One region of the Marinobacter sp. SS8-8 genome, then DNA from elsewhere that is predicted to be linked to it. Evidence: riboswitches for the same ligand, from Rfam matches in the RefSeq annotation. Region 1 holds a riboswitch; the other holds the start of a gene.
The links. A riboswitch is a leader RNA that binds a small molecule or an ion and turns the genes downstream of it on or off. The one in region 1 is predicted to bind cobalamin.

Region 1 (15,754 bases):
AAACGGTGCCAGTTGCAGCAGGATCCAAACCGGCTGGGTCCAGACCTGGAAGCGGCTGATGGTGGTAATGCCGTGGGTAACCAGAGGAATGATCACCACGGCGGAGATCAGGTAACCGAGCACCAGTGGAATATCGAACAGCATCTCCAGGGCCATGGCCATGATTGCCGCTTCGATGGCGAAGAAGATGAAGGTGAACGAGGCGTAGATCAGCGAGGTAATGGTGGAGCCAATGTAGCCAAAGCCTGCGCCCCGGGTGAGCAGATCGATATCCACACCATAGCGGGCGGCGTAGTAGCTGATTGGAATTGCCGTCAGGAAAATCACCAGACTGACGGCCAGGATAGCTGCCACCGCGTTGTCAAAGCCGTAGTGCAGGGTGATAGAGCCGCCAATGGCTTCCATGGCCAGAAACGAGATAGCTCCCAGAGCGGTGTTACTGACCCGGGCGGCAGACCAGCGCCGCGCGCTCTTGGCGGTAAAGCGCAGGGCGTAGTCTTCCAGCGTCTGGTTGGCGACCCATTGGTTGTAACTGCGCCGAACCCGGAAAATGTTCTGTCGTGCGGCCATTGCTGCCTTGCCTGTGCAACCTGGGAGGTGCCCGGTTTTAGTGCGGTTTTGTGGTTCCGCGCACCGGACCTGAATGCAGCATCAAGTTCCGTGCCATAGCCTGGTGCGCCAGAAGAAGCAGTCACATTTATTTCCTGTGCCTGCGTTTTAGACTGTGTGGTCGGCGACCGGAATGCGTCAAATGACTTAGTGCGCTGGGGTGAATGCCGAATGGGCACCCATGAGGGGGCCGAGCAGAATGATGGTGGTAGGGCCGTGCCTTCGGAAGGAAGCGCGGTACCGGCTTTCAAACACTGCGAGGATTCACCATGGGTACGACAGATACAACCGCCAGCGGGCGATCATTTGGCAAGGGACTGGGGTTTCGAAAGAGCCTGATGACACTGGCGGCGTCCGTCATGCTGGCCACATCTGCGCAAGCGGCTACGCCTGGCACGGCTGAGGTCAACACCACCGGACTGGCGGTCACAGACGATACCGTCACAGTGGGTATCCTGCACTCCATCACCGGCACTATGGCAATCAGTGAGATTGGTTCCGTTCAGGCGGAAAAACTCGCCATTAAACAGATCAACGCCTCCGGCGGAGTTCTGGGCCGCCAGATTGAATTTGTTCAGGAAGATGGTGCCAGCGACTGGCCTACCTTCGCGGAAAAGTCCCGCAAGCTTTTGCGTCAGGATAATGTCGCCGCGATCTTCGGAGCCTGGACCTCCGCTTCACGCAAGGCCATCCTGCCGGTCATCGAACAATACAACGGCATGCTGTATTACCCCACTTTCTATGAGGGGCTGGAGCAGTCGCCCAACGTAGTATATACCGGCCAGGAAGCCACCCAGCAGATTCTTGCGGGCATCGACTGGGCCGTTGAAACAAAGGCTGCTAAAACCTTCTATCTGCTTGGCTCCGATTACATCTGGCCGCGTACCTCCAACAAGATTGCTCGCAAGCATATCAACAAGCTGGGCCTGAACGTTGTGGGTGAAGAGTACTATCCTCTGGGTCACACCCAGTTCAACTCGGTGATCAACAAGATCAAGCTGAAAAAGCCGGATGTGATCTTCGCCTCGGTTGTTGGAGGGTCCAACGTGGCGTTCTACAAGCAGATGAAAGCGGCCGGTGTTGATTTCACCGATGAGAAGCCTCTGCTGCTGACCATCTCCGTGACCGAGGATGAAATTCGCGGTATCGGTGGTGAGAACGTGGAAGGCATCTACGCCTCAATGAAGTATTTCCAGAGCCTCGACAACCCCAACAACAAGGAGTTCGTCGCGGCCTTCAAGGAAGCATACGGCGATGACATGGTTATCGGCGACGTCACCCAGGCGGCCTACCTCGGCCCTTGGCTTTGGAAAGCGGCCGTTGAAAAAGCCGGCTCTTTCGATATCGACAAGATACGCGAAGTCTTTGCAGGCATTGAGTTCACCAGGGCGCCGGAAGGCTATGTGCGCATCCACGAGAACCACCACCTGTGGTCCAAGACCCGGATTGGTCAGGCTCAGTCCGATGGCCAGTACAAGGTTGTCTACGAGACCGAAGAGCTGATGGAGCCGGACCCCTTCCCGGAGGGTTACCAGTAAGGCTGATTGGCCGGCACCTCCGGGTGCCGGCATCCAAGGTCTCCCCAACACGAATCATGTTGGTTTGAAGGAGAAGGGTCATGTTCGATGGCTACACCAGCAGTGAATTGATGTCGATATTTGCCATGCAGGGGTTCGCCGGGCTGTCCCTGTTTTCAGTGTTCGTATTGATGGCTTTGGGCCTGGCCATCATCTTTGGTCAGATGGGAGTGATCAATATGGCCCACGGGGAGTTTATGATCCTCGGTGCCTACACAACCTATCTGACATCGGGCTTTTTCCAGCTCTACCTGCCCGGACTGTTTGGCGGCTATTTCTTTGTCGCCATGATTCTGGCCTTTCTGATTTGCAGCGCATTGGGGGCACTCGTTGAGTGGCTCATGATACGGCATCTCTACCACCGACCACTCGACACCTTGTTGGCCACCTGGGGCCTGAGCCTGATCATGCAGCAGGCCTACCGTTCCATCTTCGGCGCCCGGGAAGTGGGTGTCGATCTGCCGGAGTGGATGATGGGCGCATTCAGTGTGACCGACCTGGTGGAACTGCCGATCAACGGGCTGTTCGTTATGATCATTGCGCTCTCCACGGCGGTGGCTGTTTACCTGCTGATGTACCGGTCCGGCTATGGCAAGAAAGTCCGGGCGGTGGTCCAGAACCGCCCCATGGCCGAAGCGGTGGGGGTAAACAGTGCCGGCATCGACCGCGCGACCTTCGCGCTCGGCTCTGGCATCGCCGGTATCGCCGGTGCGGCGTTTACCATGATCGGCTCCACCGGGCCTTCATCTGGCCAGGCTTACATTGTTGATACCTTCCTCGTGGTGGTCTTTGGCGGTGCCCAGAGCCTGATCGGTACCATTGTGTCTGCCTTCGGCATATCCCAGGCCCAGTCCACCATGGAGTTTTTCCTCAGTGGTTCCATGGCCAAGGTGCTCACCTTGCTGGTGGTCGTCGGCATTCTGATGCTGCGTCCGGAAGGACTCATGGCCCTCAAGGTCCGTCGCTAGGAAAATATCATGAAGAGTCTATCTCCCCTGAAATGGTTTGCCTCCCGCGAGGGGCTGTATTACCTGGCACTGGTGCTTTTGCTGGTTGCCGTCCTGCCGCTGGTTCTGGGCCCGTTCCGGCTGAACATGGTAGGCAAGTACCTGACCTACGCCTTCGTTGCTATCGGTCTGGTGATGTGCTGGGGTAAGGCCGGCATTCTCAGCCTGGGTCAGGGTGTGTTCTTTGGCCTGGGCGGCTACTCCATGGCGATGTTTCTGAAGCTGGAGGCCTCCTCGCCGGAAGCTACCGCTATCCAGTCTACCCCCGGCATTCCGGATTTCATGGACTGGAACCAGCGCACCGAACTGCCCTGGTTCTGGGAACCGTTCAACAGTTTCTCGTTCACGGTTATCGCCATTGTCGGCGTGCCTGTGTTATTGGCGTTCATCATCGGTTTTGCCATGTTTACCCGCCGTGTGGGTGGCGTGTACTTCGCCATCATCACCCAGGCCATCGCTGCGATTCTGACCATTCTCATCATTGGTCAGCAGGGCTACACCGGCGGCGTCAACGGCATTACCGACCTTCAGACCCTGATGGGCTGGGATATCCGCAGCGATGCGTCGAAAAACACCCTCTACTTCGTGACGGTTGGATTGCTTTTCCTATGCCTGTTCGTGGCACGGATGGTTCAGAATCGCAAGCTGGGGCGCATTCTCGTTGCAATGAATGCCCAGGAAACCCGTGTGCGCTTTTCGGGCTATGATGTTGCGGCTTTCAAGATCTTCGTGTTCTGCCTGGCCGCTGCTTTTGCCGGTATCGGGGGAGCGATGTTCACCCTGATTGTCGGTTTCATGTCACCGTCGTTCATCGGCATTGTTGCCTCCATCGAGATGGTGATCTTCTGCGCCCTTGGTGGCCGGCTGTCTATCCTCGGTGCGGTCTACGGTGCCTTGCTGGTCAACGCCGCCAAGAGCGGTTTTTCCGAAACCTTCCCGGAACTCTGGCCCTTTGCCATGGGTGCGTTGTTTATTGGTGTGGTGCTGGCCTTCCCGAACGGTCTGGCCGGGCTATACCAGAACTACGTCATGCCTCTGGAAGACCGCCTCTTCAAGCGCAGCAAACCTGAGCTCAAAACCGCAGCTGAGCCTGTGGCGACCAGGCCGAGTGCTGAAAAAGCCGACAATTATGATCCGATGACCAATACCTGCAGCCCGGAGAAATCGTGATGAGTGTGGCCAAAGGCAAAGATACGGATTTCCTGCTGGCGGTCGAGGGCCTGACGGTGTCATTCGATGGTTTCAAGGCCGTGGATGACCTGTCCTTCTACCTTGATCCAAAGGAAATTCGGGTCATTATCGGCCCCAATGGCGCCGGTAAAACCACCGTGCTGGATCTGATCTGCGGCAAAACCAAGGCCACAGCCGGGTCCATCAGGTTTGCAGGCAAGGAACTGACACGACTCAAGGAACACCAGATTGTTCATTCGGGCGTGGGCCGGAAGTTCCAGACACCGTCGGTGTTCGAGGACCTGACTGTGTTCGAAAACCTCGAGGTGTCCTACCCCCAGGGCCACAGCGTGATGGGGGCACTGGCCTTCAAGCGGGACAAGGCGGTGATTGAGGCCGTGGAAGAGGTGGCAGAAACCATCTTCCTGACATGCGCCCTGAATGAAGCGGCGGCCTCGCTCAGCCACGGTCAGAAGCAGTGGCTGGAGATTGGCATGCTGCTGATCCAGAAGCCTGACCTGCTGATGCTGGACGAGCCCGTGGCCGGAATGTCGGTGGCGGAACGCAAGAAAACCGCGGAACTGCTCAAGGTGATCACTAAGGATCATACGGTACTGGTGATCGAGCATGACATGCAGTTTGTCGGTGACATTGCCGACCGGGTTACGGTCATGCATCAGGGCAAGGTTCTCTCGGAAGGGTCCATCGAGCACGTGAAATCGGACCCGAAAGTCATCGAAGTCTACCTGGGGCACTGATCATGCTGAGTGTAAAACACCATTCGGTGGCCTATGGCCAAAGCACCATCATCGAGGACCTGAACCTTGATGTGGGAAAAAACGAGATTGTCGCCGTGGTAGGCCGTAACGGCATGGGCAAGACCACGCTGATGAAATCCCTGGTGGGCATGACTCCCAACAAAAGCGGTGAAGTCAGCCTTGATGGCATCAACCTTTCCAACCTGAAGAGCTTCCAGCGAGTGCGCGCCGGCGTCGGGTTTGTGCCTCAGGGGCGGATGATTTTTCCCACCCTGACGGTACGGGAAAACATTGAGACTGGCCTCGCCGCTGTGGGCGAGAAGAAGGTGCCTGAGGATCTGTACAAGTTGTTTCCCGTGCTCAAGGAAATGCAGAACCGTCGGGGCGGCAACCTGTCCGGAGGCCAGCAGCAACAGCTGGCCATCGCCCGGGCCCTGGCCACCCGGCCCAAGGTGCTTCTGCTGGACGAACCCACCGAAGGCATCCAGCCCAACATCATCAAGGATATTGCCCGGACTCTGCGGCGCATCCGTGATGAGCGGGGCCTGTCGATTCTGGTGTCGGAGCAGGTGCTGAGCTTTGTGATGGATGCGGCAGACCGGATTCTGGTAATCGAGAAGGGGGTCATCGTGCACGAAGAGAACCGGGAAGAGGCCGATCAGGACAAGATTGCCAGTTATCTGGCTGTTTAGGTTGGTGGAGGCCTTTTCGGTCCCGAAAGGACCTCACCGCCGCATCTCCCGAACCTTCGTGATATCTGCTGCGCAATGAGCAGCAGGCGAAATGGGACACGGTGATATTTCCAGCAGTAACGATACCGCCGGTGTGGCGGTGGCCAACGCCACCGGTTTGAGTCCGGTGTGCAGAGCAGGGCTGTCTCTGAGCACCAATACGTCGAATAACGTAGGCGCCGGGGGTATTTCGCGAATACCTTCCCCGGCGGGGATCACCGATAGTGAATCACGTCAGCGCAGACACCATCGGGCTCTGCGCGCCGCAGCTTTGAACCCTGACGCCAAGAACCGAGGAGCGACCGTTATGGCCGAAACCATTATCAAGATCGACAGAAGCAAATCCGCTTACGAGAACGAACAGATTCACAACCGGTGGCACCCGGACATCCCTATGGCGGCGACGGTGAAGCCGGGGGATGATTTTGTTCTGGAGTGCTACGACTGGACCGGTGGGCAGATCAAAAATGACGACTGCGCTGACGATATCCGGGATGTGGACCTGACTCAGGTGCACTTCCTGTCAGGCCCTGTTGCCGTTGAAGGGGCTGAGCCCGGTGACTTGCTGGAAGTGGATATTCTGGATATTGGTGCGTTCCAGGACAGCCAGTGGGGGTTTAACGGTTTTTTCGCCAAGAAAAACGGTGGCGGCTTCCTGACGGAGCATTTCCCTGAGGCCCAGAAATCCATCTGGGATTTCAATGGCATGTTCACCAAGTCCCGCCACATACCCAATGTGGAATTCGCCGGAATGATACACCCCGGCCTGATTGGCTGCCTGCCATCCAAAGAGATGTTGACGGAGTGGAACCGCCGGGAGAAAGAACTCTACGATACCGAGCCAAACCGGGTGCCCGGGCTCGCCAACATGCCCTTCGCCGGTACTGCGCACCTGGGCAAGCTCGCCGGTGATGCCGCCAAGGTAGCAGCGACAGAAGCGGCTCGTACCGTGCCGCCCCGTGAGCACGGTGGCAACTGCGATATAAAAGATCTGTCCCGGGGTTCCAAGGCCTATTTCCCGGTGTATGTGAAGGGTGCCGGTTTGTCGGTGGGCGACCTTCACTTCAGCCAGGGTGACGGTGAGATCACCTTCTGTGGTGCGATTGAAATGGCCGGCTGGATTCACTTGCGGGTCAACCTGATCAAGGATGGCATGTCTGAATACGGCATCAGGAACCCAGTGTTCAAGCCCAGTACCATCAAGCCCCGCTACGAAGACTACGTCATCTTTGAAGGCATTTCGGTGGATGAGGAAGGCAAACAGCATTATCTGGATGTGCAGGTGGCCTATCGCCAGGCTTGCCTCAACGCCATCGAGTATCTGACTAAATTCGGTTACACACCGGCTCAGGGCTATGCGCTACTGGGTTGTGCGCCTGTGGAAGGCCACATCAGTGGGGTGGTTGATGTTCCCAACGCCTGCGCCACACTCTGGTTGCCGACTGAGATTTTCGACTTCGACATCAACCCGACGGCGGAGGGACCGACCAAGAAAGTCACACCCGGCACTGACGTACCCCTGTCACGGGACAAGGAGTAAGCCATGCCTCTGTATGACTACAAGTGCGGCGAGCACGGCCTGTTCCAGGCGCTGGGTATGATGGCAGAGGCCGGAAGTCCCTCCGAGTGCCCCAGCTGTAAGGCGCTGTCGCCAAGGGTAATTGTGCTGTCCCCTGAGCTGGTTGGGATAGATCCGGCCAGGCACCTGGCTGAAGATCGAAACGAAAAGGCACGGCATGAGCCGATTATCTCTACCGCCGACCAGCGGGCTCGGGACGCCGAACACCGCAAAGCTTGTGGCTGCAAGAAAAAGTCGGACGGTAAGCACAGGCTTTTCTACACTGCCGATGGGAAGAAAATGTTTCCCTCCATGCGGCCCTGGATGATCAGCCATTGATGATCTGATACTGAGTCTGCATGTATTTGGCCCTCTCGGGGCCTTTTTTGTTTTCCCGCCTTGTTCTTCCCGAATACCGCGTATATAGTGGTTTAATCCTTGGCTACATACCAGATGTTGTTTTTCTGAGCATCCGGGTATCGGGAATCCGGTGAGAATCCGGAACTGACGCGCAGCGGTATTGGAGAACGAGCGTGGCATCAAGACACTGGCAAGGAGCCTCTGGTACCCCCTGAGTCGCCTCTGGCTTTCAGAGCAGGCAGAGACGACTCAGGAGGTAACCAGGGGCTCCAAACCGGGAAGTCGCCACGCAAGGCCGAATCCAACGATTCATGCTCCTGAGTCCGAAGACCTGCCAGGGAGGTGCTGTTTCCTGCCACACCAGAAAACAGCGCAACTGCACCTTCGCGATTCAGGCGCCTGCATTCGGCCGGATTAAGGTGAGCAGCAAACGCACACGGCACGCACGTCTGCCAGCCATTGGCGCTGTGTTTCCGGTTCGTCCTGCCTACGCGAAGGTTATGGAATTCAACGCGTATTCAGGAGAACACCGCATGCCTGCCTCAGCGCTGGCCGAACCCCGGCCAACCCCGCACACCGACACCGAATCCCTCCAGGTCATCAAACGCAACGGTGCCCTCGTGGGCTTTAATCCATCCAAGATCAGTGTTGCCGTTACCAAGGCGTTTCTCGCCGTGGAAGGTGACCAGGCCGCCGGTTCGGCCCGCATTAACGACGCTGTACATCGGGTCACCGAGCAGGTTGTCCACGCCATTGGCCGGCGATTGAAAGCCGGCGGCAAGGTGCACATCGAAGACATTCAGGACCAGGTGGAACTGTCCCTGATGCGGGCCGAGGAGCAGAAAGTGGCTCGCGCCTATGTACTGTACCGGGAAGAGCATGCCAGGGAGCGAGCCCGCCATGCCCCGGTGGAAGCCCACCCACACCTGACCGTTAAAAAGACCGGTGGCGAGATCGCTCCGCTGGACCTGGGCCTTATGAAGTTGCAGGTGGAACAGGCGGCCACCGGGCTGGAAGGCATTGATGGTGACTCCCTGGTGGAAGATGCGCTGACCAACCTTTATGACGGCATCGCCGAGGAAGACGTACTTTCCGCGCTGGTCATGACCGCCCGCAGCCGGATCGAGCGGGAGCCAAATTACAACGCCGTGACGGCTCGCCTTCTGCTGGAGCAGTTGAGGCTGGAGACGGCTTCCGCCCTGAACCTCTCCACCAGCCAGCCGCTGGCGGAGATCTATCCGCAGGCCTTGTCAGCCTGTATCGAAGCGGGTATCCGCTACGAATTGCTGGATAAAACCCTGGCTACCTTCGATCTGGCGCGTCTGGGCGCTGCCCTGAAACCGGAGCGGGACCTGCAGTTTGGCTTCCTGGGTCTGCAAACCCTTTTCGACCGCTACTTCCTGCACTGGAACAAGGCCCGCCTTGAGTTGCCCCAGGTCTTTTTCATGCGGGTGGCCATGGGCCTGTCCCTGCGGGAGGACAACCCGAATGAGCGTGCCATCGAGTTCTACAATCTGCTGTCCTCGTTCGACTATATGGCTTCCACGCCGACCCTGTTCAACAGCGGCACCCGCCATTCCCAGCTGTCTTCCTGCTACCTGACGACCGTCGGCGACGATCTTGAAGACATCTATGGCGCCATCCGCGACAACGCCCTGCTCTCAAAATGGGCCGGCGGACTGGGCAACGACTGGACACCGGTGCGGGCGCTGGGCGCTCACATCAAGGGCACCAACGGCCAGAGCCAGGGCGTGGTGCCCTTCCTGAAAGTGGTGAATGACACCGCCGTGGCAGTGAACCAGGGCGGCAAGCGCAAGGGCGCGGTGTGTGCTTATCTGGAAAGCTGGCACCTGGACCTTGAGGAATTCCTGGAACTGCGCAAGAACACCGGAGACGAGCGCCGTCGCACCCACGATATGAACACCGCCAACTGGGTACCGGACCTGCTGATCGAACGCATGCGCGAAGACCGCGACTGGACACTGTTCTCCCCCAGCGATGTACCGGATCTGCATGATCTGTTCGGTAACGCCTTCCGTGAACGCTATGAGCATTACGAGGCACTGGCGGAGCAGGGCAAGATCAAGCTGTTCAGGAAAATCCCGGCCAAACAACTGTGGCGCAGGATGCTCACCGTGCTGTTTGAGACTGGCCATCCCTGGATCACCTTCAAGGACCCCTGCAACCTGCGTTCACCCCAGCAGCACCAGGGCGTGGTGCACAGCTCCAATCTGTGCACGGAAATCACCCTTAACACCAGCGCTGATGAAATTGCCGTGTGCAATCTGGGCTCGGTGAACCTGGCCGCCCACATCACCCACGGCGAGCTGGATGTGCAGCGGCTGGAGTGCACCGTGAACACCGCGGTGCGGATGCTCGATAACGTCATCGACATCAACTACTACGCGGTGCCCCAAGCCCGCAGCTCCAACCTGAAGCACCGCCCAGTGGGGCTCGGCCTGATGGGCTTCCAGGATGCGCTTTACCAACTGGGTCTGCCGTACTCCAGCCCGGAAGCGGTGGAGTTTGCGGACGTGGCCATGGAACAGCTCAGCTATTTCGCGATCCGCGCCTCGGCCAGGCTGGCGGGCGAGCGGGGAGCCTACGACAGCTATGACGGCTCCCTCTGGCAGCGAGGCATCCTGCCCATCGACTCCATCAGCCTGCTCAAAAACGCACGCAGGGAAGGGGACCTGTCCGTAAACACCAACGCCCGGCTGGACTGGACCCCGGTTCGGGAACTGATTGCCCAACACGGTATGCGCAACAGCAACGTCATGGCCATTGCCCCCACGGCGACCATTTCCAACATCGTCGGCGTGTCCCAGTCCATTGAGCCGGCGTACCAGAACCTGTTTGTGAAATCGAACCTCTCCGGCGAGTTCACGGTGGTGAATCCTTCCCTCGTTCGGGATCTCAAGGCTGAAGGCCTTTGGGACAACGTGATGGTCAACGACCTGAAATACTTCGACGGCTCCGTGCAGCAGATTGACCGTATTCCGGCGGCACTGAAAGCCCGCTACGCCACCGCGTTCGAGATTGACCCGAGATGGCTGGTGGAAGCCGCCGCCCGCCGGCAGAAATGGCTCGACCAGGCCCAGAGCCTCAACCTGTACATGGCCGAACCCAGCGGCAAGAAGCTCGACGCGCTCTACCAGCTCGCCTGGGAGCGGGGCCTGAAAACCACCTACTACCTGCGTTCCCTGGGCGCCACCGGCGCCGAGAAAAACGCCCCGGTGTCGGCGCCACAGCCCCTGGTGTGCAGCATCGACAACCCGGACTGCGAGGCGTGTCAGTAACCGCTGACATACGCCAAAGATTATAACTGCCAAGCCCGAAGAACCGGTCTGGCATCCCCTCCTAAAAATGTCTGTGGCCAAGGATGGCCACAGCCAAGCCCTACATGGACGTATTCTCGGGCGGTTTTCGGGAGGGGATGCCAGACCGGTTCCGCCCCCACGGCAAGCAGGCCAGGCGGACAAAGACCTCAGAGGTAAGACAAATGCTCGATTGGGACGACGAACCGAAAACCGCATCCAAAGGCACCAACCCGGGCGCCCCGGCCCCCGTAAATGTCGACGACAAACGTGTCGTCAACGGCAATACCGACATCAACCAGCTGGCGCCGTTCAAGTACCCCTGGGCCTGGGAATACTTCATCAACGCCAACAAAAACCACTGGACCCCCCTGGACGTGAACATGGCCCAGGATGTTCATGACTACCACCATCGGCTCACCGCGCCGGAAAAACACGTCTACGAAAACGTGCTGGCTTACCTAACCACCTCCGACATCCTCGCCATGCGCAACATTGGCCTGGCCGTGATGGAAAAGATGAGCGCGCCGGAATTGCAGATCTACCAGGCCCGGCAGGTGTATGAAGAAGCCATGCACACATGGGCCTACCAGCACTGCATCGAAACCCTGAACCTGGACCAGAGCGAGATCTACAACCGCTACCGGGTGGTGCCCGCCATCAACGGCAAGATCCAGATCGCCAATCACCGGCTGGATGCCGCCATGCGCCCGGACATGAACCTGCGCAACCGCGACGACTTGCAGGCATTCATCATGTCCTACCTGTTCTTTGCGGCGGTGTTCGAAGGCAGCTGGTTTTACAATGGCTTCAGCCCCATCTTCGCGCTGCAGCGCCGGGGCCTGATGCGCGGCACCGGTGAGCAGTTGCAGTACATCCTCCGGGACGAAGCCATGCACTTTTCCTTCGGCCTGAACGTGGTGAATCAGATCCTGGAAGAGGAGAACATTACCTTCGACCCCAAAGCCGTGCGCGAGATGTGGGACGAATCCGAAGCGGCGGAAATCGACTACGCCAACTACATCCTGCGCGACCCCATCCTGGGTTACTCCGCCGAGTACCACAGCGAGCAGTTCCGCTTCGTGGCCAACCGCCGGGCAAGAACGGTGGGCCTGGAAGAGCCGTTTCCGGGGGCAAAGAACGTCTCACCCTGGCTGGATGAACAGGCCACCCTGCGCAAGGAAAAGAACTTCTTCGAGACCCGGGTGATTGAGTACCAGACCGGAGCGCAACTGGAGTGGTGAGCACGTCACTGACTGACTCCAGGAGCTTGGCCTTTGCTTCCGGGTGAAAAGAATGGGTCGTAGCTGTTATCCCACGAACGGTATGCGTCATTTGACGTATGGACCTGCGCCAAATACCCCATTCTACTCCGCTTGGCACGCCTTTAGACTCGACAGTCATGAAAGCGCTGGTTGTCCCATGTTCACGCGCTTGCCCTGACATTGGTGTTGATTTTTAACGGCCCTGGCCACAACAACAGGAACCTCGAAATGCAGAAGAAAAATGTAATTGGGAAATCTCTGATTGTCGGAAGTCTATTGGCCGCAACCGGAGCGCCGGTTCTCGCCGCCGGAAAAATCGTGATCGACGATACTCGCTGGATCAGCGTTGGAGCCGGTATTCGGACCTCCATCGCCTCGGCAGATAACGGGGCACCGGACGGTGGCAGAAGCAGTGATTTCACTCTGGAAAACATGCGCCTGTATATATCAGGCCAGGTTACTGACGACTTCAAGTTTTATTTCGGTACCGAAAAAATGTGGGGCGAATACGGTGTGCTGGACGCCATTGTCCAGTATGAGCCAGGCGAAGTATTCAATGTATGGGTCGGCCGCATGCTGACACCCGCCGACCGCATTGAAATGAACGGGCCGTTTTACGGCCTGACCTGGGGACAGTACACCGTGCCGTTGTACCCCTCCGACAATGATGTCAGCAACGGCGCTGACGGCGTAGCAGGTACCTTTGCCCGCGACGAGGGCGCGACCATCTGGGGTTCGCTAAACAAGTTCCAGTACGCAATCGGCGTATTTGACGGTTACAGTGCTGCCGAGAACCAGAGTGATGCCCCTCTGTACGCCGCTCGTCTGGCTTTTAACTTCCTCAACAAAGAAGCCAACCCGGGCTATTACACCAGCAGCACCTACTTTGGGAAAGGCGGAGATATCCTGACGCTGGCCATTTCCGGTCAGTATCAGGACGATGGGTATGGCACCGCGGCACAAAGCGGTTCGTTCTCCGGGTACGCAATAGACGGTCTGTTTGAGAAACCTTTGGAGGGGGGTGGCGTGGTTACTCTCGAAGGTGAATATAAATCCTTTGAGGTGGATACCAATGCAGCGGTTCCCGTGTTCTCGATGTTCGACGGCGATGCCTATTTTGCTTCTGCCGCTTTCCTGATGCCTGGCAATGTTGGTCCGGGCCGTTACCAGCCCTATGTTCGCTACACCAGCAACGACCCCTCGTCCGGCGAAAGCAGTTCACTCACGGAACTGGGTGTCAACTACATTATTTCCGGACACAACCTCAAGTTGAACCTCAACGCAACCAGTGGCGACGCGAATGCCAGCGGCGCCAAGGGTAAGGATACCGACACCGTCACATTTGGCGTGCAGTTCCAGATTTAACGACCCAACATCCAGGAGACGAAACATGCTGAAAAAGCAACGGACGAAACCGGCGATTACTGCGGCAATGGCTGCCTCATGCGGCTCGGCGCCCGTTACCTCAGCGTTAGGCGACTGACTCAGGGGATTCTCTTGCCTCAGCACCAAAGCTTGCCGCCGCTCTGGCGCCCAGTCTCAAGCTGACGCCAGTGGCGGCCGGTTCGGAGGCGCCTGAGCAGAACCGGGATCGTCGGTCAGGCCGCGTACCGCCACCCGCGTTCCGTTAAACGCCGCATTTCCTGTCAGCGCATCGATGCGTTGGCAATCCGTCACGTCGTTCATGCTCACCCCCGGCTGTCTCTCCGCGACCGACATAGCGGTGTCGGGCCGGTTATGGCCCCAGCCCTGGGGGATGCTGATCACCCCTTCGAACATATCGTCGTTAACCTCCACCGGCAACTGGATGGCGCCGGTGGCTGATCTGACTTCCGCAGTCTGCCCGTCCTCAAGGCCCAGTTTTTGCGCATCGGCGGAATGGATCTGCACGGTGCACGGGTTTTTGCCTTTTACCAGCCGGTGGGAATTCTGGGTCCAGGTGTTGTGGCTGCGTGGCAGCCGGCGGCCGATCATGGCGAAGGGATGGTCGCTGTTCCGGTCAGCTTGCAGCAGGCCCGAGCCATCCAGGCGTTTCAGATCCTCCAGGTACAGCTGCGGCGCGATCCGGATCATCCCGTCCCCGGTCTGGATGCGCTGTGCCAGGCAGGGCTGCAGTGGCCCCAGATCCACACCGTGGGGGCTGGCTTTCAGTTTCTCGAGACTCATGCCCTGTTTGCCATAGGCGCCGTGCCTGAGGCCAAGATCCAGCATCGCCTCGGGGGTGACGCCATCGTCTTCCAGCCCGGTCAGGTGCAGGGCCAGATCCCGGAGAATCTCCCAGTCGTGTTTCTGATCGGGGGTTTTCTCGAACATCGGCCCGGAGAATTTGGCGGTATTGCGCACGGCAAACGAATTGAAGAAGACATCGAAATGGGGCACTTCCAGGCCGGTGGTGGCCGGCAGGATGATGTCCGCATGGCGGGTGGTTTCGTTCAGGTAGATATCCACGGATACCATGAAATCCAGCGCCTTGAAAGCCGCCTCCAGCCGCGCCCCGCCGGGAGCGGAGAGCACCGGGTTGCCGGCGATGGTGATCATGGCCCGGATCTGGCCGTCGCCGGTTGCCAGGATTTCATCGGCCAGGGTGGCGACCGGGAACTCGTTGTTGAAATAGGGCAGTTTCCTCACCCGGGATTCATGGCGGCCATAGGCGCTGGGTTTGCCCTTTTTATCCCGCACCAGATCGAACGCCGGTTGCGGGAACATGGCGCCACCCCGGCGATCAAAATTGCCGGTGAGTATGTTCAGTACGTTGTTCAGCCACTGGCAGAGGCCACCGAACGACTGGGTGGAGGCCCCCATGCGACTGTAGCAAACGGCGCTCTTGGCGGCGGCCATCGCCCGCGCCAGATCGCGAATGGCGGTGGCGGGCATGCCGCAGGCCTCCGCCACGGACTCCGGCGAGTAGGATTGAACCGCATTGGCCAGTTGGTCCAGGCCGTCAATCCGGGATGCCAGGTGGCCAAGAGTCACCAGCTGTTCATCAAACAGGGTGTGCACCAGCGCGAGCATGAACAGGGCGTCGGTCTCGGGGCGGATAAACAGGTGCTGGTCGGCCTTCCTGGCGGTCTCGGTGCGGCGGGGATCAACCACCACCACCTTGCCACCTCGCTGCTGGATCGCCTTGAGCCGTTTGCCCACACCCGGAGCTGTCATCAGGCTGCCGTTGGAGACAATCGGGTTAGCCCCGATGATCAGCATGAAATCGGTGTGGTCGATGTCTGGAATCGGAATGAGCATGCCGGCGCCGAGCATGTAGTTGGACGCCACGTGGTGGGGCAACTGATCGGCGGAGGCGGAGCTGTAGCGATTGTTGGTGCCCAGGGCCTTGAAGAACCGCGGCAACATAATGGCATTGCCGAAGTTATGGGCGTTGGGGTTGCCAAGATAAACACCGACCGC
Region 2 (13,674 bases), on a different contig from region 1:
GGCAAGCCAATGCAGCAGCCGACCCTGCCGGTGCTGGTGAATAGGTTTGAAAACAGTGACAAACCGCTGGTTGCGGCGATCCAAGGCACTGCCTTGGGCGGTGGTCTGGAAACCGCTCTGAGTTGCCATTACCGGGTTGCGGTCAGCAGTGCCAAGGTGGGACTGCCAGAAGTGAAGCTGGGGCTGCTGCCCGGTGCGGGCGGTACCCAGCGGCTGCCGCGCCTGACTGGCGCCAGGAAGGCACTGGAAATGATCACCACGGGCGAATTCGTTGGTGCCAGGGATGCGCTGGCGCTGGGCATTCTGGATGCAGTGGACGATGGCGGTGATATCCGCACTGTAGGCATGGCCTATGCCCAGAAAGTGGTCGATGAAGGCAAACCGGTGCGTCGGGTTCGGGACATTACCGACAAAATTGAAACGGATAAGGGCAGCGATATCTTTGACCAGTTCCGTGAAGACCTGAAAAAGCGGGCCCGGGGCCTGTTCTCCCCGTTCAAGTGCGTGGATGCCGTGGAAGCCGCCTTCAACCTGCCCTTCGATAAAGGCATGAAGCGCGAGCGGGAACTGTTCATGGAATGCATGGAATCGCCCCAGCGCGCGGGTCTGATCCATTCGTTCTTTGGTGAGCGTGAGGTCTCCAAGGTCAAGGGGCTGGCCAAGGACACCCCGGTTCGTGATGTGAACAGCGTGGGCATCATCGGTGCCGGCACCATGGGCGGCGGTATCGCCATGAACTTCGTGAACGTGGGCATTCCGGTCACCATCGTGGAAGTAAAACAGGAGGCGCTGGACAAGGGCCTGGCCATTATCCGCCGCAACTACGAGAACTCCGCGAAGAAGGGCAAGCTGACCCAGGAACAGGTGGAGCAGCGCATGGCCCTGATCACCCCGAGCCTGACCTACGATGATTTCCGGTATGTTGATCTGGTGATCGAGGCTGTGTTCGAGAACATGGCCATCAAGAAGGAAATCTTTGCCAGACTGGATGAAATCTGCAAGCCCGGCGCGATCCTGGCGTCCAACACGTCGACCCTGGATATCGACGAGATTGCCTCTGCCACCAAGCGCCCCGAAGATGTGGTCGGTATGCACTTCTTCAGCCCCGCCAACGTCATGAGGCTGTTGGAGAACGTGCGCGGCAGCAAGACCTCCGATGAGGTCAAAGCCACCGTGATGGCGGTTGCCAAGAAGGTCAGGAAGGTCGGAGTCATGGTGGGCAACTGCTATGGTTTTGTCGGCAACCGGATGCTGCACAAGCGCGGCATCGAGGCCATGTCACTGGTGGACGAGGGGGCAACCCCGCAGCAGGTGGACAAGGTACTAACCGGTCTGGGTTTGCCGATGGGCCAGTTTGCAATGTCCGATCTGGCCGGGATTGATGTGGGTTACCGTATCCGGCAAGAGCGGCGCAAGGCGGGCGAGGACATTCGGGCCAGCTGGATGGACAAGCTCGCGGAGCAGGGCCGTCTTGGCCAGAAGACCCAGGCGGGTGTCTATAAATACGAGGAAGGCAGCCGCAAGCCGATTCCGGACCCCGAAGTGGAGCAACTGATCGAGGAGTTCCGTAAGGAGCAGGGCATTACTCCGCGCGAAATCAGTGACCAGGAAATCCTGGAGCGCTGCATGTACGTGATGATCAATGAGGGGGCCAAGATTCTGGAGGAGGGCATCGCCGACCGGCCCATCGACATCGACATCGTATGGATTTACGGCTACGGCTTCCCGGCCTACCGCGGCGGCCCCATGTTCTGGGCCGACCAGGAGGGTCTGGGCACCATTCTCTGTGCGGTGAAGAAATACCGGGATACCGTCGGTGGTGAGCAGTGGGCGCCGGCGACATTGCTGGAGAAGCTGGTCAGCGAGGGCAGGAAATTCGGTGATCTTTGATTTGAACACGGGGTCATGAACAGGGGGTCAGATGAAAGCTTTCATCTGACCCCACTTTCTACTTGAGCTGGTTACCCGGATCTACCCTATTGAGGCGGCCGCCCAGGCTTTCGATGATATGGTGGCAGGTAAGAACGGCCGGGGCGTAATCGTATTTGAGTAAGGGGAAGAATATGAGAGAACTGAGCAAGAACTACATCAACGGCCAGTGGGTTTCCTGGACCGGAGAGATGATCGATGTTCACGAAGCTGGCACCGGTGAGGTCATTGCCAGGGTGCCCGCCTCCGGCCGGGATGAAATGGCGCAGGCCATCGCGGCAGCCGACGCGGCCTTTGGCAACTGGTCCGAGAGCACGCTTGAACAGCGCCTGAAGGTGTTGGAACAACTGCACGCGGGCCTGAAAGAGCGCGCGCCGGAAATTGCCGAAACCGTCTGCCGGGAAGTGGGTATGCCTATCAAGCTCGCCACACCCATACAGGCCGGCATGCCGGCTGCGGTGACCAACACCTACCTGAAACTGCTGCCGGACTTCCCGTTTACCGAACAGTCCGGCAATTCCGAAGTGCAGTATGCGCCGGTGGGCGTGGTTGGTTGCATTACGCCCTGGAACTACCCGTTGCATCAGGTGATCCTGAAGATTGTGCCGGCTATCGCGGCCGGCTGCACGGTGGTGCTCAAGCCTTCGGAAATTGCGCCCCAGACCGCTTATATTCTGGCCGAGATTCTGGACGGCACCGACCTGCCCAAGGGCGTGTTCAACATGGTGTGCGGCCTTGGCCAGACCGTCGGCGACACCCTGATCAAGCATCCGGATGTGCGCATGGTGTCCTTCACCGGTTCCACCCGTACTGGTCACCTGATTGCCCACGCCGCCGCAGACGACTTCAAGCGTTATGCGCTTGAGATGGGCGGCAAATCGGCGTCGGTTATCCTCCCGGATGCAGACCTGGCCGGGGCGGTCAAAGGCACGATCAATAACTGCCTGCTGAACTCCGGCCAGACCTGCACCGCACTCACCCGCATGCTGGTTCCGGCGGGCAAGCACGACGAGGCTTGTGAACTGGCCGCTGCTGCTGTGGCGAAAATGACGCCCGGCAACCCGCTGGAAGAAACTACCCGTCTCGGCCCGCTGGCCTCCGCCCAGCAGCGTGACAAGGTGATTGATTACATAAAACTGGGCATCGAAGAAGGTGCCACACTGATTACCGGTGGCCCGGAGGCACCGGAAGGGTGTGATAAAGGATACTTCGTGAAGGCCACGGTGTTCGGCAACGTGCAACCGGACAGCCGCATCGCCCAGGAGGAAATCTTCGGCCCGGTGTTGTGCGTGATTCCCTACAAGGATGAAGCGGACGCCATCAGAATCGCCAACGGCACCCAGTACGGTCTCTCCGGTGCAGTCTGGTCCGCCGATGATGACAAGGCGAGGAAAATCGCCGGCAAACTGCGCACCGGCCAGGTTTTCGTTAACGGTGGAGCGTTTAACCCGCTGGCGCCGTTCGGCGGCTTCGGGCATTCTGGCATCGGCCGCGAATTTGGCAAGTGGGGGCTGAAAGAATTCCTGGAAGTCCGGTCGCTGCAGCTGTAGTACGAACATGGGGTCAGATGAACGCTTTCATCTGACCCCGCCTTCACGACCAGCTCCCGACGTCAGGCCTTCCCTCCAAGCAAAATCCGCACCGCCGTACAGGCATCCTCCAGCTCCGCATTCCTCGGCTCACGCCCGCCGATGATGTCGCTGTACAGACAGGATTCCGCCAGCCGCACCATGAAGTAGGACAGGCTGTAAATGTTCATTGGCGGCTTGATGTGGCCGGAGGCCACCTGCTCCTTCAGCATCCGGGTATTGGTCTCGACCGTTCGGGTGTGCAGGATCGATTGGGACGATGTCAGGATTTTGAGGGCGTATTCCGGATCCTGGTTGATGAAACGCCGAAGCGGCTCAAAGTGCAGGATGGTCGAGTTGGTGCGGCGGTAAACGCCGACGATAAAATCCACCCCTTTGCCTGGCGTATTGGCAATCGCCTCCAGCCGCAGAGGATCGTAGAGGGACCAGAGAACCTCTCCGATCAGCAGGTCCTTGTTGCCGACCCAACGAAACAGGGTGGCCCGGCCGATTCCCAGGTCATCAGACAGAGACGCCAGGTGGATGCGCTCACCCTTGAGCCACATGCGCCGCGCCCGCCTGAACGCGTCGGCGGGTGTTGCCCTGCTTATGGTTTTGTCTGCCACTGAAACCTCGTGCCGGAATTTCGATTCATTCTAACGACTAAACATAAAGGCCGCTATCCAGGCCCGGAAACGGGGCTGTGATGGTTTTGTGAACTTTTCAGCCTACACTCCCCTTTGAATCGCAGTAAAAGCCACCGGTGGTTACAACGGGCGCGAAGATCATGACAAGAACCGTACTGATTATTGAGGACAACCCCGGCATCGGTGAGCTGGTCCGCATGCAGGTATCGGACCTGGGTATGAAGGCGGTCCTGATGGATCGGGGCGACACCGGTCTGGAGTGTTTCCGTGAGGGCGGCATCGATCTGGTGATTCTGGATCTGATGCTGCCCGGGCTGGATGGTCTGGCGGTGTGCCGGGAGATCCGGGCTGAAGGTGGCTACGTGCCGGTGCTGATGTTGACGGCCAAGAGTACCGAGCTGGACCGTGTTCTGGGGCTTGAAATGGGGGCGGATGATTACCTTACCAAGCCGTTCAGCGTGGCTGAGCTGTCGGCCCGCATCAAGGCACTCTTTCGGCGTGTGGACGCCCTTTCCTCCCATCGCGCTTCCGACAATGACGCCCGGGAAATCGAAGTCGACGGATTGCGTATCGACCCTGTCCGCAGACGGGTCTTTATGCAGGCGGTGGAAGTGGAACTCACCGCCCGGGAGTTCGATCTGCTCTGGCACTTTGCCAGCCATCGGGGCCGGGTGTTCAGCCGGGCGCAACTGCTGGATGCGGTCTGGGGCTACAACCACGAAGGCTACGAGCATACCGTGAATACCCATATCAACCGCCTGCGCAACAAGATTGAAACTGATCCCGCCGCCCCCCGGTATGTGCAGACCGTTTGGGGCGTTGGGTACCGGTTCATGGATTAATCATGGCTCTGTCGGTGTTCCGAACGCTCTATGCCCGGCTGGCCATTGGCCTGTTCCTTCTGCTGTTGGTGGTGGGGGGGCTGTTTACCTTCCTGAGCCTGGCCTCGGTCCGGGAGTATTCCGCGGCGGTGAGCCATCAGCTCAATCGCGATCTGGCCCGTAACCTGGTGTCAGATCGCAACCTGGTTACCGACGGCAAGCTCAACCGGGATGCCCTCAGGCAGTTGTTCGAACTGTACATGACCATCAATCCAAGCATTGAGATTTACCTGTTGGACAGGGATGGGCAGATCCTTTCCTATTCCGCCGACCCGGACAAGATCAAGCGTAACCGGGTTTCCCTGGAACCGATCCGGACCCTTTTGGAAAATCCGGAGGCCTACCCGCTGCCCGGTGACGACCCCCGCAGCCATGACCGGCACAAGGTGTTCTCGGTAACGCCTGTCCCTTCCGCAGAGGATCCCACCGGCTACCTGTATGTGGTGCTTCGGGGAGAGGAATACGATCTGGCCGAAAGCATGGTGCACAGCGACCGGTTACTGCAGATGGGGGCCGGAGCTCTGGCGGTGAGCCTGGTTGTCGGACTGCTTGCGGGCCTGGTGTTTTTCCGCCTGCTGACCCGTCGGTTGTCCCGACTGACCGAGCGGGTTGAGGCCTTTGAGAGCGGCATGTCTCCTGAACGAACGCCCGCAGTCGACGGTAAAGGCGACGATATCGATTACCTGACCGCCAGGTTTGACCAGATGGCGGGGCGCATTGCCGCGCAACTGGACCAGTTGAAAGACAAGGACGCCCAGCGCCGCCAACTGGTAGCCCAGGTGTCTCACGACCTGCGCACCCCCCTGGCGTCGATCCAGGGCTACATTGAGGCGTTACGCCTTAAGCAGGATACCCTGAGTGGCGATGAGCGCGCCCGGTTTCTCGATGTGGCACTGGCGGAAACTCACCGGCTCGGACGCCTGGTGGAAGAACTGTTTGAGCTGGCAGCCCTGGATGCCCGGGAAAAGCAGCCCACACCCGAGCCGTTCGTGGTTGCCGAACTGCTGCACGATGTGGTGCAGAAACACCGGCCCGAAGCCGAACACGCCGGCGTGTCCCTGTCCATTGTCGAGGTTGCTCCTGTGCGGGTTCTGGCCGACATCGCCATGACCGAGCGGGTACTGGATAACCTGATAGGAAATGCCATCAACCATTCGCCCAGGGCCAGCGAGATCACCCTTGGCGTCGCCGCCGGGGAGCATGGCGCGGAGATTACCGTGGCTGATGCCGGCCCCGGTATTGACGCGGCCGATATGGATCACCTGTTCGAACCTTTCTATCAGGCCCCTGGCTCCTCTCGCATCGGCCACGCCGGGCTCGGCCTGGCCATTGCCCAGCGGATGGTATCCCTGCAGCAGGGCCGGCTCTCGGTCCGCAGTGACACCGGCGCTGTTTTCTCTGTCTGGCTTCCGCTGGCGGATGAGCCAGAGGGTGCCGCCGGTAAATAATCCACGATGTTATGGATTCGTGACAACTACCGAACGCTTTCGTGAATCCGGGGCGGTACGCTGTCGGCATGGAATCACGTAGAGGAGAGTTATCATGAAACGCACGATTACGGGTATGTTGGCCGCCTTGGCGCTGGTGTCTTTCGGTGGCCTGTTTGCGGCTTACGCGACCGCTGACAAGCAGGATCGCAAAGACACAGAATTCGCACCGGATGATCCCGGGCTGGCGGTGGCCACCTTTGCCGGCGGCTGTTTCTGGTGTGTCGAGGCCGGTTACGAAAAGATCCCCGGCGTGGTCGAGGCGGTCTCGGGTTACGCCGGTGGCGATGAACAGAATCCCACCTACCAGCAGGTCTCGTCTGGCCGCACTGGCCACACCGAAGCAGTCCAGGTGTATTACGACCCGGAGAAAATGACCTACGAAGGTCTGCTGGCCGGGCTGTGGCGGATGATGAATCCGACCGACATCAAGGGTCAGTTTGTGGACCGGGGTCGGCAGTACCGCCCGGCGATCTTCTACCACAACGATGAGCAGAAGCGCCTGGCGGAGGCGGCCAGGCAGGCGCTTGAGGCATCAGGTATCTACGACAACCCGGTGCTGATTGAAATTGTGCCGTTGAAAACCTTTTATCCGGCAGAGAAGTACCACCAGGACTATTACAAGAAAAATCCGATTCGCTATAACTTCTACACCTTCAATTCAGGCCGTTATCAGTTTATCGAGAAGGTGTATGGTGAAGACTACGAACTGGACTTTTCCCGATTCAGGCCGGCAGCCATGGCGACCGGCGAGGCGGACCCGGGCTTTGATCGCCAGAGCTTTGTGAAGCCTGATCAGAAAACCCTGAAACAGCGGCTGACCGATAGGCAGTATGAGGTCACCCAGGAAGACGGCACCGAACCGGCATTCAATAACCCGTACTGGGACAACAAGCGGGCGGGCCTGTATGTGGATATTGTCTCAGGTGAGCCCCTGTTCTCCTCCCGGGACAAATACACATCCGGCACCGGCTGGCCCAGCTTTACCCGTCCCATCACGCCGGATGCGGTGGTTGAGCGGGATGACAGCTCATTCTTCACGAGCCGGACGGAAATTCGCAGCCGCTACGCGGACTCCCACCTGGGCCATGTGTTCAACGATGGCCCGGCCCCCACGGGACTGCGCTATTGCATGAATTCCGCTGCCATGAAGTTCATTCCCCTGGAGGACATGGCTTCGGCGGGTTATGGCGAATGGATCAACGAGGTCCAACCCAAGGCCGATATGGCCAGTCAGTAGCCGGGCCGGACGCCCAGGCGGCGGGATTGGGGCATCTGGGAAGGTTGGATTGGCGCAGCGTAATCCGACAATAAGGCTACAGCCAGAGATCGCCAATCGCCGTTTGCCGGCTGAAGTGATGTAACACCTGGGCCTGCAACAACTCCGCCGTGGCAATGGCATCGATCAGCGCGTTGTGGGCCGCGTAATGGGGCAGCCCATAACGCAGCCTGCTGTCCGCTAACCTGATCGATACCGGACTTTTCCCCAGGAATCGCTGCCACATGGTAGGTTGGCGGTTCGGGTGCAGGTGGGCCTCAATGGCCATGGTGTCGAGGACCGGAAAGCGGATGCCTTCACCAAGCCGCCACTTCAGCGCCACATCCAGGAACGGTCGTTCGATATTCCGGTAGTGGACAACAGGGACACGGCCACTCAGGCAGGCAAACAGATCCTCAAGAATGTCTTCCAGATCCGGTGCCTTGTCGATATCGCTGTGGGTGATGCCGTGGATGGCAATGGAGGTCTGGTGCAGGGGCAGTTTCGGGCGCACGATCCAGTGCCTGGCCTCGGCCAACCGGATCCCGTCCAGCGTGAAGGGCACCAGACCGATACTGACAATCGAGTTCTGGTTGGCATCGAGGCCTGTGGTCTCAAAGTCGACAGCCACCAACGGAACCTCTGACAGCGGCGTATCGGGCGATACGCATCCGCTCTCGTAAAAAGCTTTCAGAAGCGGTGACTTACTCTGGTCGGCCATGGCCTGATACTGCTCCGGCCATGGCAGGCTGGTGAGGGAGTGTTCAGCCCGCGAGTCATCAGACATTGCGGGTCACCTGGGTGTTGTACCGGAATTTCAGGAATTTCTGGGCATTACTGACCACCTGGAAGGCATCCTTGAGGTGGCTGCGCTCAAAGGGTGACAGGTCTTCCGGCCGGACATTGTTGTCCGGCTCCCGCCCCGCCTCGATGGCCAGGGCCTGGTGCCGGATCCGGACAATCGAAATGAATTCCAGGGCGTCCCGAAGGTTGCCGAGATCATCGTCCAGCAGCAGCTTGGTATTGCCGATGACTTTCAGCCGCTCGAAGGAATTCTGGGCCCGGGAGCCGCAGGCCAGAGCGTGGACCCGGATCAGATCCGACAGCGGGGCGGTGCCCCGGCGTTTGAGGTTGAAGGTTTTCTGCTGTTTGCCGTCTTCTTCCAGCACAAAGGTGCGGAAAAAGCCGATGGGCGGTGTCCGGTTCAGGGCGTTGCGGGCCAGGAATGACAGGAACCGCGGGCTGTTGCTGGCTTTGTCGGCCACCAGGGTTTTCAACTGCTCGGCAAATTCGGTCTGGCCATAGATGCCATCCAGATCGAAGAAGATGTTGCTGTTGAGCAAGGCCTGGGCCTTCGGGTTGTCAATCCAGTCGGCGAAGTAGCCTTTCCAGACCCGCAGCGGCTGCCGCCACTTCTGGTTGGTGGCCATGATATCGCCGGTGCAGTAGGTGTATCCGCATTCGGCCAGTCCGTCACTGACAAATTTCGCCAGCGCCAGGAAATACTCATCGTGCTGTTCGGGAATAAACCTGTCGTCCAGGATCATGGCGTTGTCCTGGTCCGTCACTACCAGCTGCTCATCTCGGGCCATGGAACCCAGGGCCATGAAGCAGTAGGGAACCGGGGGTGGGCCGAGCTTTTCCTCGCCCAGCTCAAGCAGCCTCTGGGTAAAGCTGCGCCCGATTCCGGCCATGGCACTGCCGATCATGTGGGAATTGGCGTCTTCGTTCACCATCCGGACGAAACTGTCGCGCACATCCCGGCTGACCTTCTTCAGGCCTTTAACATCCTGCTGGTGGTAGATATTGCTGACCAGGTAAAGGCTGCTCTGGCTCTCGTATTTCACAATGTCGGAGAGGGCGATCACGCCCCGCACCTCGTCCCGATCCATCACCGGAAGGTGGTGCACATTGTTGTGAAGCATGGTGAGCATGGCTTCGAAGATGAAGGCGTTCGAGCGGATGGTGATCAGGTCCTCCGACATGATGTCACTGATGGGTGTCTCCGAGGGCAGGGCTTCGCTGAGCGCACGGGTACGCAGATCCCGGTCGGTAATGATGCCCCTGAGCACCGGTTTGCCGTCTTTCTCATCCATTAACAGCAAGGCGGAAACGCCGTTGTCCGTCATGATCCGGGCGGCTTCCTGGAGCCGCACCGTGCAGGGCGCCGAGATCGGCTCCCGGGATACCAGCCTGATGACCCTGGAAGTCATCAGTTCGTTGGACTTTTCCCGCCGGGAGAGGGCGGATCGCAGGCGGCTGCGGTCCTCAATTTCCACGAAATCGGCAAAATTTTCGTCGTTTTCCCACAGGTAATGGAAGGTTTCACCGGGGATCTTGTAAATCAGCGTGTCTTCCAGAGCCTTCGCCGGAAACCGCACCTTCTTGCGCATCAGCAGGCCAAACTGGCCGAAAACCTCTCCCTCACCGATCCGGTTATACAGCTCGCCGGAGCGGCGATAGATCTCCACAGCCCCGCTACGCACATAGCAAAGCCAGGCGTTCTGCTCACCGAACCCCAGGATCTGGGTGCCCGCCTTGAAATACACCACCTCAATGCTGCCCACAACCCTGTCGAGCAGTTCCTCGGCCATCTCGTCAAACGGCGGGTACTGCGCCATGTGATTGCGGATGTCGATGAGTTCGGCCTGCATAAAACTCCCTGTTTTCGCGGGGGAAATTGGTTGTCAGATAGGGAATATAGCAGCGGGAACCCTTAGCGGCCATGTAGACCCTTGATAGATCTCATTGACCGCTTTAGTCGGTGTTGTTAGCCTTGCCCCTACTTTTTCAGGTGTCCGTCGCACAGCGCGACGGGTGAAACGGGAAATCGGTGAGCCTGGCAACGCCAGCGCAAGTCCGATGCTGCCCCCGCAACGGTAAGCAGGATAACGGCAATCTGATGCGCCACTGTGTCGTGATGGCATGGGAAGGTGATTGCCCGGGAACCTCGGTTCCGCCTGCCAGCCCGGAGACCGGCCTGGAAAAACACCCGATGTTGCGGTGGGCGACCTGGGTGGGTGATAATCCGGTTCCGCTTTCCCGCCACCCGATGACCACCTGCCCCCTGCTTTCCTGTTCCGCAGCAAAAACCTGATCTCCGTGCGGGCGAGCACGGATTGCGGAGCAAAAAAATAATGTCTGTGAGATGTTCCTTGCCTGTCCTGGTGGCAGCAGCGTCAATGTTAACCCAGCCCGCCCTTGCGTTGGGCCAGAATGCCACCGAAGCCCTTGATCCGATCATCGTCACGGCAACCCTTGGCCCGAAAACAGTGGGTGAAAGTCTGTCGTCGGTGACGGTTATCGAAAAAGACGACATCCGTCGCCAGCAGCCCGCCGAATTCCGGGATCTGCTGGACGCCCAGCCAGGCGTCAATGTGGTTTCCGATGGCAGCTATGGCAAAACCACCAGCGTATTCCTGCGCGGTGCCGGCAGCTCCGGTACGATTCTGCTGCTGGACGGTATTCGCCTGCGCTCAGCCACCGCCGGCATCCCGCCCTGGCAGTTTCTGCCGCCGGAACTGATGGAGCGGGTCGAACTGGTACGCGGTGCGAAAAGTTCCCTGTATGGGGCTGATGCGGTGGGCGGTGTCATCCAGGCTTTTACCCTTGAGCCAGAAGCGGGCCGCCAGGGCTGGGCGGAACTGTCCGGTGGCTCCTACGAGACGCTTGAAACCACGGCCGGCGTGGCCGCGAGGGAGGGGCAGTCGGCGTTTCTGGCCGGCGGGGTTTATTCCGATACCGAGGGCACTAACTTGCGGGCCGGTGGCGAGGATAAGGGGTTTCGCAATGCCGGAGGGCTGGCAAAAGTCAGTCACGAGTTTGGCCAGGGCGGCGGTGTCGGGCTGACGGTGTTCCAGTCCGAGGGCAATACCGAATTCGAGGGGGGTGACACCGACTTCCTGGTCCGTGCCATGGGACTTTACCTGGAGGCCGTGGCCAGTGACTACTGGCGCACCCGTATCCAGTTCTCTGAATCCCGGGACGAACAGGAGACGTTCGGTTCCTACCCCAGCGTGTTCAACACGCTGTACCGGTCGGCGCGCTGGGAAAACACCCTGACCGCCGGTGTGCATGAATTCGTCATCGGCTCGGAAGTAATAATGGACGAGGTTGAGGGCACCAGCCAGTTCACCGAGGACAGCCGCACCAACAGCGCGGTCTTTGGCCAGGCCCGCCTCAACTACGAGGCCACCGACCTGTTGCTCAGTGCCCGCCTGGACGACAACGAAGCCTACGGCAAGGAGGAAACCGGCGGTATTGCCCTGGGGCACCAGTTCGACCGGACTCACCGCCTGCGCCTGAGTTACGCCACCTCGTTCCGGGCACCCACCTTCAACGATCTGTATCTGACTGTGCCCTTTTACACCGGTAACCCCAACCTTAAACCGGAAGAAGGCCAGATGGTGGAAGCCGGCGTGTCCGGACGCTACGATCAATGGTTCTGGGATATCGCGGTGTACCAGAACGACGTGGCGGACCTGATTACCTTTGTGTCGGATCCGGTCACCTTCGAGGGCACGGTCGAGAACGTCGAATCTGCCCGTATTCGTGGTGTTGAGTTGTCTTCCGGTTTTGAAACCGGGAACTGGGACGTGAATGCGGCATTGACCTGGGCTGACAGCGAGAACCGTGATACCGGCACACGCCTGCCCCGCCGGGCCGAAAAGAATCTGCGTCTGGATGTTGATCGCCTGTTTGAACAGTGGTTCGTGGGGGCCAGCTTTATCACTGAAAGCAACCGCTATAACGATGCCGCCAACAACAGCCTGTTGCCTGGCTACGGCACCGTGGATGTAAGAGCGGCCTGGAACTTTCTTCCGGGCTGGTCAGCCAGTTTCAAGGTGGATAACCTGCTGGACCGCCGCTATGCCACCAGTCGGGGCAATGACAGTGTAACCTTTGAGCCTTTTGACTATCTGGCGGCTGGCCGGACCTACATGGCCTCGGTACGCTATGATTTTCGCTAGTAGTGCCTCTCACTGACCAGTGATGTAATCCCATGATCCAAAAAGGGTTTGCCCTGTTGCTAGCGTTTTGTGCGCTGATGCCGGTAGAGGTATCGGCTCAGCCGCCTTGCCTGAGGGATGCCCTGAAGCGTGAGGTCTGCCTGGCGGCACCGGCGAGGCGAATTGTGTCGCTCTCCCCCGGTGCCACCGAGCTACTGTTCTCCGCCGGTGCTGGAGGCAGCGTGGTTGCCGTTAGTGCCTGGAGCGATTTCCCGGCTGAAGCTGTGGCGTTACCCCAGGTGGGCGACAGCAACCGGCTGGATCTGGAGGCGATCATGTCGCTGGCACCGGATCTGGTAGTGGCCTGGGTGGATGGCAATTCCCGGAGTCAGTTGGAGCGGGTGGCGGACCTTGGCATCCCGGTATTCTGGCTCGCCCCGCGAACGTTCGAGGATATTGCCAGTGCAGTTGGAAATCTTGCTCTGCTAACTGGCCAACCCGGCAAAGGAAAAGCACGCGCGGAGGTTTTTCTTCAAGGAATCGCCAGTCTTGAGTCCAGGTATGCCAGCGCACAGCCGGTCCGGGTGTTCTACCAGATCTGGGACCAACCGCTGATGACCGTGAACCGGGAGGAGCTGATCAGCAAGGCAATTGATCTGTGCGGGGGCGTTAATGTTTTCGGAGATTTGCCGAGGCTGGTGCCCCAAATCAGCCGTGAAGCGGTGCTGGCAGCCAACCCGGATGTCATTGTTACGGCCGGGCAGGCTGGCAGTAAGCAGTGGCTGGAGGATTGGCAGCGATTCCACGGCCTTACCGCGGTGTCGGCCGGTAACCTGTTTCTGGAGCCGCCTGATCTTCTGGCGCGGCCAACGCTGCGCATGGTGGAAGGTGCCAGACACCTGTGCCAGACCCTGGAGCAGGCCCGTGCCAATCTCTAGCCCCCTGAAACCCATGC

Region 2: linked by a shared signal. The riboswitch ahead of QPL96_RS18655 (TonB-dependent receptor) and the one ahead of QPL96_RS11890 (ribonucleoside-diphosphate reductase subunit alpha) in region 1 are both predicted to bind cobalamin.

What each region holds. Positions count from the first base shown of each region.
Region 1 covers NZ_JASSVN010000010.1:132,259-148,012, reverse strand. The annotation lists gene QPL96_RS11930 (ATP-binding protein) at 1-570, opposite strand, end outside; gene urtA (urea ABC transporter substrate-binding protein) at 969-2,147, shown strand; gene urtB (urea ABC transporter permease subunit UrtB) at 2,228-3,154, shown strand; gene urtC (urea ABC transporter permease subunit UrtC) at 3,164-4,363, shown strand; gene urtD (urea ABC transporter ATP-binding protein UrtD) at 4,363-5,121, shown strand; gene urtE (urea ABC transporter ATP-binding subunit UrtE) at 5,124-5,813, shown strand; gene fmdA (formamidase) at 6,160-7,392, shown strand; gene QPL96_RS11895 (zinc ribbon domain-containing protein) at 7,396-7,749, shown strand; cobalamin riboswitch at 7,845-8,124, shown strand; gene QPL96_RS11890 (ribonucleoside-diphosphate reductase subunit alpha) at 8,304-11,069, shown strand; gene QPL96_RS11885 (ribonucleotide-diphosphate reductase subunit beta) at 11,153-12,331, shown strand; gene QPL96_RS11880 (porin) at 12,581-13,717, shown strand; gene QPL96_RS11875 (molybdopterin-dependent oxidoreductase) at 13,892-15,754, opposite strand, start outside.
Region 2 covers NZ_JASSVN010000031.1:4,293-17,966, reverse strand. The annotation lists gene QPL96_RS18695 (3-hydroxyacyl-CoA dehydrogenase NAD-binding domain-containing protein) at 1-1,890, shown strand, start outside; gene QPL96_RS18690 (aldehyde dehydrogenase family protein) at 2,064-3,479, shown strand; gene QPL96_RS18685 (QsdR family transcriptional regulator) at 3,542-4,123, opposite strand; gene QPL96_RS18680 (response regulator transcription factor) at 4,285-4,986, shown strand; gene QPL96_RS18675 (ATP-binding protein) at 4,989-6,473, shown strand; gene msrB (peptide-methionine (R)-S-oxide reductase MsrB) at 6,568-7,752, shown strand; gene QPL96_RS18665 (3'-5' exonuclease) at 7,829-8,557, opposite strand; gene QPL96_RS18660 (DUF294 nucleotidyltransferase-like domain-containing protein) at 8,550-10,424, opposite strand; cobalamin riboswitch at 10,546-10,769, shown strand; gene QPL96_RS18655 (TonB-dependent receptor) at 10,953-12,740, shown strand; gene QPL96_RS18650 (cobalamin-binding protein) at 12,773-13,657, shown strand; gene QPL96_RS18645 (iron ABC transporter permease) at 13,671-13,674, shown strand, end outside.